Regions from separate parts of the Streptomyces sp. NPDC002181 genome, predicted to be linked through region 1. Evidence: riboswitches for the same ligand, from Rfam matches in the RefSeq annotation. Region 1 holds a riboswitch; the other holds the start of a gene.
The links. A riboswitch is a leader RNA that binds a small molecule or an ion and turns the genes downstream of it on or off. The one in region 1 is predicted to bind ZMP and ZTP.
Positions count from the first base shown of each region.

Region 2: it holds a riboswitch for ZMP and ZTP, as region 1 does, so the genes downstream of both, ACFYXV_RS08430 (bifunctional 5,10-methylenetetrahydrofolate dehydrogenase/5,10-methenyltetrahydrofolate cyclohydrolase) here and glyA (serine hydroxymethyltransferase) in region 1, are expected to answer to the same signal.

Region 1 is NZ_JBIASC010000001.1:936,254-944,165, reverse strand. It holds gene ACFYXV_RS04340 (carboxymuconolactone decarboxylase family protein) at 1-34, opposite strand, end outside; gene ACFYXV_RS04335 (PLP-dependent aminotransferase family protein) at 82-1,533, shown strand; gene ACFYXV_RS04330 (hypothetical protein) at 1,578-2,429, opposite strand; gene ACFYXV_RS04325 (hypothetical protein) at 2,608-2,880, shown strand; gene ACFYXV_RS04320 (glutathionylspermidine synthase family protein) at 2,887-4,080, shown strand; gene rocD (ornithine--oxo-acid transaminase) at 4,127-5,335, opposite strand; ZMP/ZTP riboswitch at 5,494-5,584, shown strand; gene glyA (serine hydroxymethyltransferase) at 5,620-6,888, shown strand; gene trpS (tryptophan--tRNA ligase) at 7,032-7,912, shown strand, end outside.
Region 2 is NZ_JBIASC010000002.1:488,905-496,816, reverse strand. It holds gene ACFYXV_RS08450 (amino acid permease) at 48-1,469, shown strand; gene ACFYXV_RS08445 (SRPBCC family protein) at 1,522-1,962, shown strand; gene ACFYXV_RS08440 (RNA polymerase sigma factor) at 2,133-3,725, opposite strand; gene ACFYXV_RS08435 (class I SAM-dependent methyltransferase) at 3,953-4,714, opposite strand; ZMP/ZTP riboswitch at 4,822-4,919, shown strand; gene ACFYXV_RS08430 (bifunctional 5,10-methylenetetrahydrofolate dehydrogenase/5,10-methenyltetrahydrofolate cyclohydrolase) at 5,040-5,885, shown strand; gene ACFYXV_RS08425 (NADH:flavin oxidoreductase/NADH oxidase family protein) at 6,038-7,321, shown strand; gene ACFYXV_RS08420 (MAB_1171c family putative transporter) at 7,353-7,912, opposite strand, start outside.

The DNA.
Region 1 (7,912 bases):
CGTGTGCGGTGGTGTCTTCGTACGTGGTGGTCATGTGTCCAACTTTAAGAAGCAGGCGGCCCGCCCGTATGGTCCATATCCATGACGGATCCTTGGGCCATTTCCGATGACGAGGCGGCGGAAGCGGGCGGCGATCCGGGTTCCGGTTTCGGTGCTGACCTGCATCTGGACCTCTCCGCCGGGCGCGGTCTGCGCGCCGGGCTGGTCGAGGCGCTGCGCGAGGCGGCGCGCAGCGGGCGACTCGCGCCCGGGACCCGGCTGCCCTCCTCGCGCACGTTCGCCGCGGACCTCGGGATCGCGCGGAACACGGTCGCGGAGGCGTACGCCGAGCTCGTCGCCGAGGGCTGGCTGACGGCCCGCCAGGGCTCGGGCACCCGGGTCGCGCAGCGGGCCCGGCCGCTGCGGCCCGCGGGCTCCGCCCGGGTCCGCCACCCCGCGCCGCGGCGGCACTCGTACAGCCTGGTGCCCGGCACCCCGGACCTGGGCGCCTTCCCGCGCGCCGCCTGGCTGACCGCGGCCCGGCGGGCGCTGGCGCAGGCGCCGAACGAGGCCTTCGGGTACGCGGTCGACGCGCGCGGCCGGGTGGAGCTGAGGGAGGCGCTCGCCGGGTACCTGGCGCGGGCGCGCGGGGTGTACGCGGACCCGGAGCGGATCGTGCTGTGCGCGGGGTTCGCGCACGCGCTGATGCTGCTGGCGGGGGTGTTGCGGACGCGCCGGGTCCGGGACGTGGTGGTGGAGGGGTACGGCCTCCACCACCACCGGGAGTCGCTGGCGCAGGCGGGGCTGCGGACCCGGCCGCTGGCGGTGGACGACGCGGGCGCGCGGACACAGGACCTGGCGGGGGCGTTGGGCGCGGGCGCCGGAGCGGTGCTGCTGACGCCGGCGCACCAGTTCCCCACCGGGGCGGCGCTGACCCCCGCCCGCCGGGCGGCGGCGGTCGACTGGGCCCGCAGCACCGGCGCGCTGATCGTGGAAGACGACTACGACGGGGAGTTCCGCTACGACGGCCAGTCGGTGGGCGCGTTGCAGGGACTGGACCCGGACCGGGTCGTCTACCTCGGTACGGCGAGCAAGTCGCTGGCCCCGGGGCTGCGGATGGGGTGGATGGTGGTACCGCCGGGGCTGCTGGACGAGGTCGTCGCGGCGAAGGGGCGGACCGACTGGACGTCGAGCGCGGTGGACCAGCTGACGCTGGCGGAGTTCATCAAGTCCGGGGCGTACGACCGGCACGTGCGCGGTATGCGGCTGCGGTACCGGCGGCGCCGGGACGAGCTGGTCGCGGCCGTCTCCGGCCGGGTGGCGGTGTCGGGCATCGCGGCGGGGCTGCACGCGGTGCTGGACCTCCCGGCGGGGACCGAGGCCGCGGCCCTGCGGTCCGCGGCCTGGCAGGACCTCGCGGTGGTGCCGCTGTCCTTCTTCGCCCACCCGGACGCCCGGCTCCCCCGGCGGGAGGCCCTGGTGGTCGGCTACGGCACTCCGCCGACGAGCGCGTGGTCGGCGACGCTGACGGCCCTGCTCGCCGCACTGCCGTAGCGGTCCGGCGCCGCCCGCGCGGCCCTGCCCTGGCCGGCCCGCCCTCAGGCCGTCTCCGGCTCCGTCTCGGTCTCGGTCTCGGTCTCCGGGGGTTCTCCGAAGCGGGCCAGGGCCAGGGCTCCGGCCACCGCGACCGCGAAGCCGAGGACCGCGAGCCAGGTCAGGCCCTCGCGGGTGCGGTCGCCGAGCCAGACCACGCCCACCACCGCCGGGCCGATCGTCTCGCCGATCACCATGCCCGCCGTCGCCACCGTCACCGAGCCGCGCTGGAGCGCCGAGGTCAGCAGCAGGAACGCCGCGCCCCCGCCCAGCAGCAGGGCGTACAGCGCCGGGTTCGCGAACATCGCGAGCGAGACGTCGTCGATGAGGCGGACCGCCACCTCCACCACCCCGAACCCCGTCCCCGAGGCGAGGCCCAGGACCAGCGCCCGCGACCGGTCCGGGAGCCCGCCCGCCAACGCCCCCACCACCAGCACCAGCCCCGCCACCACCAGCAGCCCCCACTTCAGCGCGGACGAGCCCGTTCCCGAGCCCTCCTCGCCCGAGGCCAGCGCCAGCATGGCCAGCCCCGCGCACACCACCCCCACCGCGCCCCACTCGGCGCCGCTCAGCCGTACGTGCAGCAGCCGCGCCGAGACCACCGCCGTCACCGCGAGGCTCGCGGCCAGCGCCGCGCCCACCGTGTAGATCGGGATGTGCCGCAGCGCCACGATCTGCAGGACGAACCCGGCCGCGTCCAGCCCCAGGCCCGCCACGTACCGCCACTGCCGGGCCGCCCGCAGCAGGAGCGCCGCGTCCACCCCGGACCCCGTCCCCGGCTCCGCCGCCCGCGCGGCCATCGCCTGGAGCACCGAAGCCGTACCGAAACAGACCGCCGCACCGAGCGCGCAAACCATCCCAAGGAGCACGAATCGACTCTAGATGATGGAGGTCGTGCGGGGGTTTCGGCGGCCGGATTCCATCGGTTCGCCGCCCCGTTCTAGTCTGTCCGCCATGGACGACAGCAGTACGGGCAGCAGAACGACCACGACCCCCGCCGCCACCGGCGCCCCCACCGGCACCGCCCGCCGACGGATGCGCTCCGGCGGCGTCGCCCTCGGCGGCATGGGCCTGCTCGCCGCCGCCCTCGTGGCCTGCGGCAGCAGCAACGAGCCCGACAAGCGCTGCGCGGACCGCGTCACCCTGGAGAAGCTGAACACCAAGGAGTGCAAGAGCGGCGGCCGCGGCTCGTACTACTACGGCGGCTCCAGCGCGAGCAACAACCGTGTCAGCGGCGGCAGCTTCGACAAGTCCGCCGTCACCCGAGGCGGCATCGGCGGCAGCCACAAGAGCTCCTCGGGCGGCTGATCCAGCGTGCGGCGCCACACCATCGAGCCCCGCCCCGACTGGCAGAAGACCGTCGAGGAGCAGGGGCTGATCTATCCCCTCACCCGCTACCCCGACGACTCCCTGCGGCCCTACTGGGACGAGAGCGCGTACTACTCCTTCACCCTCCCCGAGGTGGAGGCGCTGGAGAACGTCGTCGAGGAGCTGCACGCCATGTGCCTGGCCGCGGCCGCGCACATCGTCGAGCACGACCGCTTCGCGGACCTCGGCATCACCGACCCGAAGCTGGCCGCGCTGATCGCCGAGTCCTGGCGCCGGCGCGCCGAACAGCCCTCCCTCTACGGCCGGTTCGACCTGCGCTACGACGGATCCGGCGAGCCGGCCAAGATGCTGGAGTACAACGCCGACACCCCCACCTCCCTCGTGGAGGCGGCCAGTCCGCAGTGGTTCTGGATGGAGGAGCGCTTCCCCGGCGCCGACCAGTGGAACTCCCTCCACGAGCGGCTCGTCGAGGCCTGGCGCCGCCAGGCGGAACTGCTGCCGCCCGGCCCGGTGCACTTCGCGCACTCCGAGACGGACGAGCTCGGCGAGGACCTGATGACGGTCGCCTACCTCCAGGAGACCGCCGAGCAGGCGGGCCTGGAGACCCGGGAGCTGTCCGTCGAACAGATCGGCTGGGACAGCCTGTCGGGCCGGTTCGTCGACCAGGGGCTCGGCTTCATCCGCAGCTGCTTCAAGCTCTACCCGTGGGAATGGCTGGCCACCGACCCCTTCGGCCCGCAGGTCCTCGGCACTTACGACCACGGCGGCGGCTCCGGGACCACCACCTGGATCGAGCCGTTGTGGAAGATGCTGCTGTCGAACAAGGCACTGCTGGCGATCCTGTGGGAGCTCTTCCCGGAGCACCCGAACCTGCTGCCCGCCTACCTGGACGGCCCGCGCGAGCTCGCCGGGACCACCGGGTACGCGGCGAAGCCGCTGCTGGGCCGCGAGGGCGCCGGGGTCACCCTGCACCCGGCGGGCGGCGGCGAGCCGTTCACTCCGGAGGAGGGGGAGTCGTACGTCTTCCAGGGCCTGGCCCCGCTCCCCGACTTCGACGGCAACCGCGTGGTGCTCGGCGCCTGGGTCGTCGAGGAGGAGGCCGCGGGCCTGGGCATCCGGGAATCGGCGGGCCCGGTCACGGACGAGTACGCCCGCTTCCTCCCGCACGTCATCCTGTAGCGCCGTCGCGGGCGCGGCCGGAGCGGCCGCACCCGCGACGGAGGGGTCAGCCCGCGGCCAGGACCTCGCGCAGCTGGTCCAGGCCCCAGTCCAGGTCCTCCTTGGAGATCACCAGCGGGGGCGCGATGCGGATCGTCGACCCGTGCGTGTCCTTGACCAGCACGCCCCGCTCCATCAGCGCCTCGGAGATCTGCCGGCCCGTGCCGTGCGCCGGGTCGATGTCCACGCCCGCCCACAGTCCCCGCCCGCGTACGGCGGTCACCGCGCCCCCGCCGACCAGCAGGTTCAGCTCCCGGTGCAGGTGGTCACCGAGCTCGGCGGCGTGCTGCTGGTGCTCGCCGGAGCGCAGCATCGCGATCACCTCCAGGGCGACCGCGCAGGCCAGCGGGTTGCCGCCGAAGGTGGAGCCGTGCTCGCCGGGCCGGAACACCCCGAGCACGTCCCGGTCGGCGACGACGGCCGAGACCGGGACCACGCCGCCGCCCAGCGCCTTGCCGAGGATGTACACGTCCGGCACGACGTCCTCGTGCTCGCACGCGAAGGTCCTGCCGGTCCGGCCCAGCCCCGACTGGATCTCGTCCGCCATGAACAGCACGTTCCGCTCGCGCGTGAGCTCCCGTACGCCCTGCAGGTAGCCGGGCGGCGGCACGAGCACCCCGGCCTCGCCCTGGATCGGCTCCAGCAGCACGGCCACGGTGTTCGCCGTGACGGCCGCCGCCAGCGCGGTCAGGTCCCCGTACGGGACGATCTCGAACCCCGGGGTGTAGGGCCCGTAGTGGTCGCGCGCCTCGTGGTCCGTCGAGAAGCTCACGATGGTCGTCGTACGGCCGTGGAAGTTGTTGGCCGCGACCACGATCTTGGCCTGGCCGTCCGGCACGCCCTTGACCTCGTATCCCCACTTGCGGGCGGTCTTCACCGCCGTCTCCACGGCCTCCGCGCCCGTGTTCATCGGCAGCACCGTCTCCTTGCCGCACAGGGCGGCGAGTTCGCGGCAGAAATCGGCGAACCGGTCGTGGTGGAAGGCCCGCGAGGTGAGCGTGACCCGTTCCAGCTGCGCCTTGGCCGCATCGATCAGACGGCGGTTGCCGTGGCCGAAGTTGAGCGCCGAGTAGCCCGCGAGCATGTCCAGGAACCGGCGGCCCTCCACGTCGGTCATCCACGCGCCTTCCGCGGACGCCACGACGACGGGCAGCGGGTGGTAGTTGTGCGCGCTGTGCGCCTCGGCGGAGCGCAGGGCTTCAGCAGTTGTCGACACGGGGTCTCCGATCGTCGGTGCGGGCGGGTTGGACGTGACGAGGGCGATGGAGGCGACGGGGGTGGCGTCACCTGCGTCACGTCACCTTGTATACGGCTATACGTCGCTCGTATACCGGACGGGGAAACCTTTCTTGTGGACCGCCCGCTAAGGTGGGCGGTACGCACGGCGACTGGCGTACGGAGAACCAACTCCGGGGGAGTCGTGCGCGCACGACCGCATACAGGGCCGCTCGCCTGGGCCTCGCGGGGACGAGATCTGACATCGACCCCGGAGGAGCCGCCATGAGCGCGAGCCGCCACCCCGCCCTGACCGCAGTCGACCCCGAGCTGGCGTCCTTCGTCGCCGCCGAGGAAACCCTGCAGGCGCAGACCCTGCGCCTGATCCCCAGCGAGAACTACGTGTCCGCCGCCGTGCTCGAAGCCTCGGGCACCGTGCTGCAGAACAAGTACAGCGAGGGCTACCCGGGCCGCCGCTACTACGAGGGCCAGCAGAACATCGACCGCGTCGAGGCGCTGGCCGTCGAGCGGGCCAAGGGCCTGTTCGGGGTGGACCACGCCAACGTCCAGCCGTACTCCGGCTCCCCGGCGAACCTCGCCGTGTACCTGGCCTTCGCGAAGCCGGGCGACACGGTGATGGGCATGGCCCTGCCGATGGGCGGCCACCTGACGCACGGCTGGGGGGTCTCGGCGACGGGGTCCTGGTTCCGGGGCGTGCAGTACGGGGTGTCCGCCGGGACCGGCCTGATCGACTACGACGCCGTGCGCGAGCTCGCGCTGGCGGAGCGGCCGAAGATCATCTTCTGTGGCGGTACGGCGCTGCCGCGCACGATCGACTTCGAGGCGTTCTCCTCGATCGCCCGGGAGGCGGGCTCGGTCCTCGTCGCCGACGTGGCGCACATCGCCGGCCTGATCGCGGGCGGGGCGCACCCCTCGCCGGTCGGGCACGTGGACGTGGTCTCCACGACCACGCACAAGACGCTGCGCGGGCCGCGGGGCGCGATGCTGATGTGCAGGGAGGAGCACGCGAAGGCCATCGACAAGGCGGTCTTCCCGGGCCTCCAGGGCGGCCCGCACAACCAGACGACGGCGGGCATCGCGGTGGCCCTGCACGAGGCGGCCCAGCCCTCGTTCGTGACGTACGCGCACGCGGTGGTCGCCAACGCCAAGGCGCTGGCGGCGGCGCTGCTGGACCGGGGCTTCGACCTGGTGTCGGGCGGTACGGACAACCACCTGATCCTCATGGACCTCACCTCGCGGGGGGTGCCGGGCAAGGTGGCGGCCAAGGCGCTGGACCGGGCGGGGATCGTCGTGAACTACAACACCGTCCCCTTCGACCCCCGCAAGCCGTTCGACCCGTCGGGCATCCGCATCGGCACGCCGTCGCTGACCTCGCGGGGCCTGGGAACGGAGCACATGCCGGTGGTGGCGGAGTGGATCTCCCGGGCGGTCGACGCCGCCGCGAAGTCGGACGAGCCGGCCCTCGCCGCGATCCGCGCGGAGGTCGCCGACCTCATGGCGGCCCACCCCGCCCCGGGCCTCCCGCTCGCCTGACCGGCCCCCTCCCCGGGGCTTGGGGGGTGTCCGGAGGATCATGGCCTGGCCCGGCCATGATCCGCCGGACACCCCCCTGGGCCCCGGAGGGTTTCCGGACGGGTGCGGACCGGTGGGGCCGCCGTACCTGAGAGAATGAAGCCATGGCTTCTGATCGTCCTCGCGCGCTCTCCGGCATCCAGCCCACCTCCGGCTCGTTCCACCTCGGGAACTACCTCGGAGCCATCCGCCAGTACGTCGCCCTCCAGGAGACGCACGACGCGTTCTACATGGTCGTCGACCTGCACGCGATCACCATGCCGCAGGATCCGAAGGATCTGCGCGCCAATACCCGCCTCTCCGCGGCCCAGCTGCTCGCCGCCGGCCTCGACCCGGACCGCTGCACGCTCTTCATCCAGAGCCACGTCCCCGAGCACGCGCAGCTCGGCTGGGTCATGAACTGCATCACCGGCTTCGGCGAGGCCAGCCGGATGACCCAGTTCAAGGACAAGTCCGCCAAGGGCGGCGTCAACAGCGCCAGCGTCGGCCTCTTCACGTACCCGATCCTCCAGGTCGCCGACATCCTGCTCTACCAGGCGAACGCCGTCCCGGTCGGCGAGGACCAGCGCCAGCACATCGAGCTGACGCGCGACCTGGCCGAGCGCTTCAACCAGCGCTACGGCCAGACCTTCACGGTCCCGGCCGCGCACATCGTCAAGGAGGTCGCGAAGATCTACGACCTCCAGGACCCCTCGATCAAGATGTCGAAGTCCGCGTCCTCCCCCAAGGGCCTGATCAACCTCCTCGACGAGCCCAAGGTCACCGAGAAGAAGATCAAGAGCGCGGTCACCGACACCGAGGCCGTGATCCGTTTCGACACCGAGAACAAGCCCGGCGTCAGCAACCTGCTCACGATCTACTCCACCCTCACGGGGGAGTCCGTCACGGACCTCGAAGCCCGCTACGAGGGCAAGGGCTACGGCGCGCTCAAGACGGACCTGGCCGGCGTGATGGTCGATTTCGTCACACCGTTCAAGCAGCGCAC
Region 2 (7,912 bases), on a different contig from region 1:
GATATGTCGACCTGTCCAGCATATGAAACACCCGAGGCGTAACACCCGTGAGCTCCACCCTGCGCGCCCCCGCCCCCGCCCCGACCCCGACACCGGCCCCGGCCGGGGAGGCCGCGGGCCCGCACTCCCGGCGCTTCGGCCTGCCGATCGCGACCTGCCTGGTCATGGGCAACATCATCGGCGGCGGGATCTTCCTGCTGCCCGCCTCGGTGGCACCCTTCGGCACGATCAGCCTGGTCGCCTTCGGCGTGCTCACCGCCGGAGCGATCGCCCTCGCCCTGGTCTTCGGCCGGCTCGCGCGGCGGCTCCCGCAGACCGGCGGCCCGTACGTCTACGCCCGCGCCGCGTTCGGCGACTTCGCCGGGTTCCTCGCGGCCTGGAGCTACTGGATCACCGCCTGGGTCTCGAACGCGGCCCTCGCGGTCGCGGCGGTCGGCTACCTGTCCGTGCTCTTCCCGGCCATCGGGGAGCACAAGGCGGCGATGTGCCTGGCCGCCCTCGCCGTGCAGTGGCTCCCGGCGCTCGCCAACCTGGCCGGCACCCGCTACGTCGGCGCCGTCCAACTGGTGGCCACCGTGCTGAAGTTCGCCCCGCTGCTGCTGGTCGCCGTCGGCGGGCTGTTCTTCTTCGACCCGGCGAACCTCGGCCCCTTCCAGGCCACGGGCCAGAGCCCCGTCGGCGCGGTGTCCGCGGCCGCGGCGATCCTGCTGTTCAGCTACCTCGGCGTGGAGTCGGCCGCCGTCAGCGCGGGCGAGGTCCGCGACCCCGCCCGCAACGTCGGCCGGGCCACGATCCTCGGCACCGCCGGCGCGGCCGTGGTCTACCTGCTGGGCACCCTCTCCGTCTTCGGCCTGGTCCCCCACGACCGGCTGGTCGCCTCCGAGGCCCCCTTCACCGACGCCGTCAACGCCATGTTCGGGGGTACGTGGGGCGGCACCCTCGTCGCCTGCGCGGCCGTGATCTCGATGCTCGGCGCCCTCAACGGCTGGACGCTGCTCAGTGCGCAGACCCCGTACGCCGCCGCCCGCGACGGGCTGTTCCCCAAGGTCTTCGAGACGAAGAAGCGGGGCGTCCCGGTGGCCGGCGTGCTCGTCACCGTTGTCCTGGCCTCCGGCCTGACGATCTACAACTACACGGCGGGTTCGGACGGGGTCTTCGAGATCCTGGTCCTGGTCACCACCTTCACGGCGACCGTCCCGTACCTGCTCTCCACCGCCGCGCAGATGTACTTCCTGCTCTCCGGGCAGGCCGGGCGCGTCCACCGCGGCCGCCTGGTCCGTGACGGGATCCTGGCCGCCCTGGCGTTCGGCTTCTCGATGTGGCTGGTCGCCGGCTCCGGCTACGCCGCCGTCTACCAGGGCGTCCTGTTCCTGTTCGCCGGCGTCCTCGTCTACGCCGCGATGAGCGCGCGCAGGCAGCGGGCCGAGCAGCGGGCCGGGGAGCGAGCCGAGGAGGGGGACACCGCCTGACCTGCGCGGTAGCGTGGAAGGAGAGGCCGGCAGGGGGCAGTAAGGGGTCGCCATGTCCGCGATCAGGAAGAGCATCGACATTTCCCGCAGTCCCGAAGACGTCTTCGACTACGTGACGGACCCGACGCGCCTGCCGGAGTGGCAGGACAGTGCCGTTTCCGCCCGCCCGCTCGACGGGGCACCCGTCCACGTCGGATCGAAGGCCGTCATCACCCGGCGCATGGGCAAGCGGGAGTTCCCGATGACCATGCAGGTCACGGAGCTCGACCGGCCGCGCAGCTGGCACGTCCGGGGCATCGGCGGACCGGTGCGCGGCGAGGTGCACGGCACCATCGAACCCCTCGACGGCGGCAAGCGCTCGCGCGTCACCCTCGACCTCGACTTCGAGGGCCGCGGCATCGGCAGGGTCATCGCCCCGCTCGTGATCAAGCCGCACGCCCGCAAGGAGATGCCGCGCGACGAGGAGATGCTGAAGCACCTCCTGGAGAACTGAGGGCGGCGCACGCGAAAGCCCGCGACGTACCGGCGGCACGCGTCGTGTTCTGCGACGCGGCGCCGTACGACGCGGGCTGTCCGGCCCCTCAGGGCGCCCACCTTGCCGTTCACGCCCCGCGGGCCGGTCTTGCGACTGGCCCGCAGGGCGCGGACGGCCCGGCGGACGGCTTAGTCGAGGTAGTCGCGCAGCACCTGCGAACGCGACGGGTGGCGCAGCTTCGACATGGTCTTGGACTCGATCTGGCGGATGCGCTCACGGGTGACCCCGTACACGCGGCCGATCTCGTCCAGGGTCTTCGGCTGGCCGTCGTTCAGGCCGTAACGCATCGAGACGACGCCCGCCTCACGCTCCGAGAGCGTCCCCAGGATCGACTGGAGCTGCTCCTGGAGGAAGGTGAACGACACCGCGTCGGCCGGCACGACCGCCTCGGAGTCCTCGATGAGGTCACCGAACTCGCTGTCGCCCTCCTCACCCAGCGGGGTGTGCAGGGAGATCGGCTCGCGGCCGTACTTCTGGACCTCGATGACCTTCTCGGGGGTCATGTCGAGTTCCTTGCCCAGCTCCTCCGGAGTGGGCTCCCGGCCGAGGTCCTGGAGCATCTGGCGCTGCACGCGCGCCAGCTTGTTGATGATCTCGACCATGTGGACGGGGATGCGGATCGTGCGCGACTGGTCGGCCATGGCGCGCGTGATCGCCTGCCGGATCCACCAGGTCGCGTACGTGGAGAACTTGAAGCCCTTGGTGTAGTCGAACTTCTCCACGGCGCGGATCAGGCCGACGTTGCCCTCCTGGATCAGGTCCAGGAAGAGCATGCCGCGGCCGGTGTAGCGCTTGGCCAGCGAGACCACGAGGCGGAGGTTGGCCTCCAGCAGGTGGTTCTTGGCGCGGCGGCCGTCCTCGACGAGGATCTCCAGCTCGCGCTTGAACGCGGGCTTGTGGTCCTCCTCCTCTTCGAGCTTGTACTCGGAGAAGAGACCCGCCTCGATGCGCTTGGCGAGCTCGACCTCCTGCTCGGCGTTGAGGAGCGGCACCTTGCCGATCAGCTTCAGGTAGTCCTTGACGGGGTCGGCGGTGGCGCCGGCCACCATGACCGTCTGCGCCGGGGCGTCGTCCTCGTCGTCGTCGGACAGGACGAAGCCCTGGGTGCCGCCGGCCTTGGGGGCCTCTTCCTCGACCTCGTCGACGAGGTCCTCGGCGGCCCAGTCCTCACCCTCGGCGGCCGGGGTCTCGCCCTCGTCGGCGTCCTTGGCGCTGGTCTTCTTGGCCGCGGCGGCGGTCTTCTTCACCGCGGTCTTCTTGGCGGCGGTCTTCTTGACCGTCCGCTTCTTCGGCTCGGCGACGGCGTCGGCCGTCACCTCGTCCTCGGTGGCCGCGGCCGGCGAAGCGGATATCGCCGCCGCGGTGGCGGGGGCCGCGCTGGTGGCCGAGGCCTTGCGCGCACCGATGGGGCGCGGCGCGGCGGCCGCCTTCTTGGTCACGGTGCGGGCAGGCGCGGCGGCCGCCTTGCGGGGCTTCTTCGCGGCAGCCTTCGTGGCGGGGGCGGCGCTGACGTGCAGCGCGACACCCTCCTCGTCCAGGACCTGGTTCAGGCTGCGCAGGACCCGCTTCCACTGGTCCACCGGGATGCGGCCGGCCTCGAAGGCCTGGCGCACGTCGTCACCGTTGATGTGACCCTGCTCGCGGCCGCGCTCGACGAGCGCGACGAGGGCCTCCGATTCGGCGATCTCCGGAGGGAACGTACGGGACGGGCTGAGCGACACAAGGAGCCTCTCGTTGCGAACAGATAGGGAGTGGGCGGGACATCATCGCGCGGACTCGGGAAACAGACCCGAGGGGGGTCTGTATTCCGGGGCCGCGCGAGGACACCTGTCGGTTCATCGCATGCCCGAGTCGATTCGTTACGCGCTGAATTGAGTGACCTGCGCCACGCTGTGGGCGCGCAACCATTCGGCCGTGGATCCGTCCGCGTCCGCGCCCCCCGTTTCCGTCAGCCCGTTTTGCGAGCCTCGATGAGGAAACGGGCGGTATGTGCCACGAACGGGCCGTCACGTTCGATCTGTTCGTGGAGCTCGCGCAACCGGTCCCGGTACTGCCCGACCGTGAAGCCGGGCACCATCCAGATCACCTTCCGGAGAAAGTAGATCACGGCCCCGATGTCGTGGAACTCCGTGCGCAGTCTTTCGGAGCGCAGATCCACCACTTCGAGTCCGGCCCTGCCGGCGTCCGAGACGGCGTCGTCGGGGTGGCGGCCGCGCCGGACCTCCTCCGGCTGGGGTCCGAGGAAGTACTCGACGAGCTCGAAGACGCTCGCCGGCCCGACCTGCTGCGAGAGGTACGTCCCGCCCGGACGCAGGACCCGGGCGATCTCCTCCCACCAGATGGTCACCGGGTGGCGGCTCGCGACCAGGTCGAAGGCCGCGTCGCCGAACGGCAGCGGCGGCTCGTCGGCGTCCGCGACCACCACCGCGCCCAGCGGGTGCAGGAGCCGGGTCGCCTTGTCGATGTTCGGCGGCCAGGACTCGGTGGCCGCCGTCAGCGGGGGCAGCGGCCCCGCCCCGGCCAGCACCTCCCCGCCGCCCGTCTGGATGTCGAGGGCGGAGCGGACCCGGGCGAGGCGCTCGCCGAGCAGCCGCTGGTAGCCCCAGGAGGGGCGCTGCTCGGTGGCCCGCCCGTCCAGCCAGGAGAAGTCCCATCCGTCCACCGAAACGGACTCGGCCTCGGCGACGAGATGGTCGAAAGTGCGTGTCATGTCTCGATCGTCCCAGGAGTGGCGCCGGTGATCCACCGGTTTGACCGGATCCTGCGGATCGGGGCCGCCGCGCGCCACCGCACACCCGGACGGGGTCCATTAGAGTGGAGGCGGGCCGTGACTGGCGTTCGGGTGGATCACCACCGGGGAGCGGCCCGGCGTATGTCCGCACGTACGTCTCCTGCCGCGCGCCTGGGCGAACCGCGACACCGCGACACGCGAATCCGCGCACCGCGATCCGCAGCGACGCCCAGGAGACCCCGTGACGACTGCCCAGACCGCCACCCCCACCGCCACTGCCGCCGACGGCGGCTCCGCCCGGCTGATGGACGGCACCGCCCTCGCCCGCCGCATCTCGGAGCAGACCGCCGTACTCGCGGCGAAGATCACCGAGCGCACCGGCACCGCCCCCTGCCTCGCGACCGTGCTGGTCGGCGAGGACCCGGCGTCCGTGACGTACGTGAAGATGAAGCAGAACCGCTGTGCCAAGGCCGGGATCACCTCCCGCCACGTGGAGCTGCCGGCGTCCACGACGACGCAGGAGCTCGTCGCCGCCCTCACCGCCCTGTCCGAGGACCCGGAGATCAGCGGGATCCTGCTCCAGCACCCGGTCCCGCACCACATCGACGAGCGCGCCGCCTTCGAGGCCATCGCCCCGGGCAAGGACGTCGACGGCGTCACCATGCACTCCTTCGCCGCCATGGGCTTCGGGCTGCCGGGCTTCGTCTCCTGCACCCCCGGCGGCATCATGCGCCTCCTCGCCGAGTACGACGTGGACCTGACCGGCAAGCACGCCGTGGTCGTCGGCCGCAGCGCGATCCTGGGCAAGCCGGCCGGCATGCTGCTGCTGGAGCAGAACGCCACCGTCACCTACTGCCACTCCCGCACCGTGGACCTCCCCTCGATCGTGCGCCAGGCCGACGTGCTGGTCGCCGCCGTGGGCAAGGCCGAATTCATCCGCGGCGAGGACATCAAGCCCGGCGCCGTCGTCCTGGACGCCGGCTACAACGAGGGCAACGTCGGCGACGTCCACTTCGAGTCGGCCGCCGCCCGCGCCTCGCTGATCACCCCGGTCCCGGGCGGCGTCGGCCCGATGACCATCGCCGTCCTGCTGGAGCAGACCGTCTGGGCGGCCGCCGCGCAGGCCGGTCTGGAGCTCGCGGACCTCTGACCGCCACCCGCGGGGAGGGCCCCGTACGGATGCGCCCCGGGGCTTCGGCCCCGGGGCGTTCCGCGTTCCGGGGGTGTCCGGATTCTTCCGTACGGAGCCTGACGGGCGCCGGGCAGCGGGCGGTATCTTTGCGCCGGGGCGCGGGATGACACGTGCAACACGTTTCCTGGGGGGAACTGCCGATGGACCTGTTCACGCCACTGGAGCTGCCGGGCGGCGCCACCCTGCCGAACCGCCTGGCGAAGGCGGCCATGGAGGAGAGCCTCGCCGGGGCCGGCCAGCTCCCCGACCAGCGCATCGAGCTCCTCTACCGCCGCTGGGCGCGGGGCGGCGCCGGCCTGCTGATCACCGGGAACGTGATGGTCGACCGCCGGGCGCTGACCGCGCCGGGCACCATCGTCCTCGACGCCCGCTCCCCGCTCGACCCCTTCCGCCGCTGGGCCGAGGCCGCGTCCGCCGGCGGCGGCCGGGTCTGGATGCAGATCAACCACCCGGGCCGGCAGGTCGGCTCCGAGATGCCCGGCACGGCCTGGGCTCCCTCCGACATCGGGGTGAGCCTCGGCAAGCACACCAAGCGCTTCGCCCGCCCCACCGCGATGACCGAGGCCGACATCGAGGCCACCGTCGCCCGGTTCGCGGTCACCGCCCGGCGGGCCGAGGAGGCCGGCTTCGACGGGGTGCAGATCCACGCCGCCCACGGCTACCTGATCAGCCAGTTCCTCTCCCCGCTGGTCAACCGGCGCACCGACCGCTGGGGCGGCAGCCCGGAGAACAGGGTCCGGCTGCTGACCGAGGTCGTCCGGGCGGTCCGCGCGCAGGTCGGCCCCGGCTTCGCGGTCGGCGTCAAGCTCAACACCGCCGACTTCCAGCGCGGCGGATTCGACACGGAGGACGCCGCGCGGGTCCTCGCGGCGCTCGACGGCCTCGGCGTCGACCTGGTCGAACTGTCCGGCGGCAGCGTCGAGAGCCCCGCCACCCTGGGCCGCACCGCCGATCTGCGGACCCTCGAACGGGAGGCGTACTTCCTCTCCTTCGCCGAGGGGATCCTGGACGCGGCCACGATGCCGCTGATGCTGACCGGCGGGATAGCCCGCCAGGAGACCGCGCGGAAGGTCCTGGCGCGCGGGGTCTCCGTCGTCGGGCTCGCCTCCGCGCTGGCGTTCCGCCCCGACCTGCCGGCCCGCTGGCGCGCCGGGGAGGACGTGCGCGTGACCGTGGAGCGGCTGGCGTGGAAGGACCGGGACCTGGCCGGGGCGGGGCTGCTGGCCTTCGTACGCTTCCAGCTGCACCGGATGGCCCGTGGCCTGGAACCGCGCCCGGAGGCCTCCCCGCGGGCCGCGTTCGCCCTCGACCAGCTCCAGCACTGGCGCCGGGTGCGGGCGTACGGGGCCTGGCTCGCCCGCAACCCCGAGCCCGAGGACGCCCTTGCGGGCTGAGACCGGCCCGCCGGCCCCCGTGCCGGGCCGTTCAGAGCGGGGCCGGGTCCCTGCGGACGGCCGCCACGATCGGCGAGGTGCGGAACTCCCGGGCCAGCGCGGCCAGCGGCCGGGAATCCAGCCGGTAGGGCTCGGGCAGGCCCTGGTCGGACGCGGCCGCGCGGTCGGCGGCCTCGGCGGCCGCGGCCGCCTCCCGGCGCCGGCAGGCCGCGGCGAGCATGGCCGCGTCCGCCACGAGCGAAGCCCGCGCATCGCACAGGCCCTGGCCGAGGGCGGCCCCGTACGCCGCTTCCCGTACGGCCGGATCGAACCAGCGGGCCAGCGCCAGGATCCCGTCGTCGATCACCGACTCGCGGTGGATCAGCCGGATCCCGATCGGCGACCACCAGGTCAGCGGCACCGTCGTCACGCTCGACGCGGCGAAGCCGTGAAGCGCCTTCCACAGCGGGTGCAGCCGCCGGTACCGGCTGAAGTCCCGCCAGGCCGCCGAGCCGCCGACCAGCGGGACGATGAATCCCGAGCCCACCATCAGGGCCGCGGCGGAGGCGAACGGCGGGGCCACGTACGTGGACAGCCCGTCCCAGTCGCGGC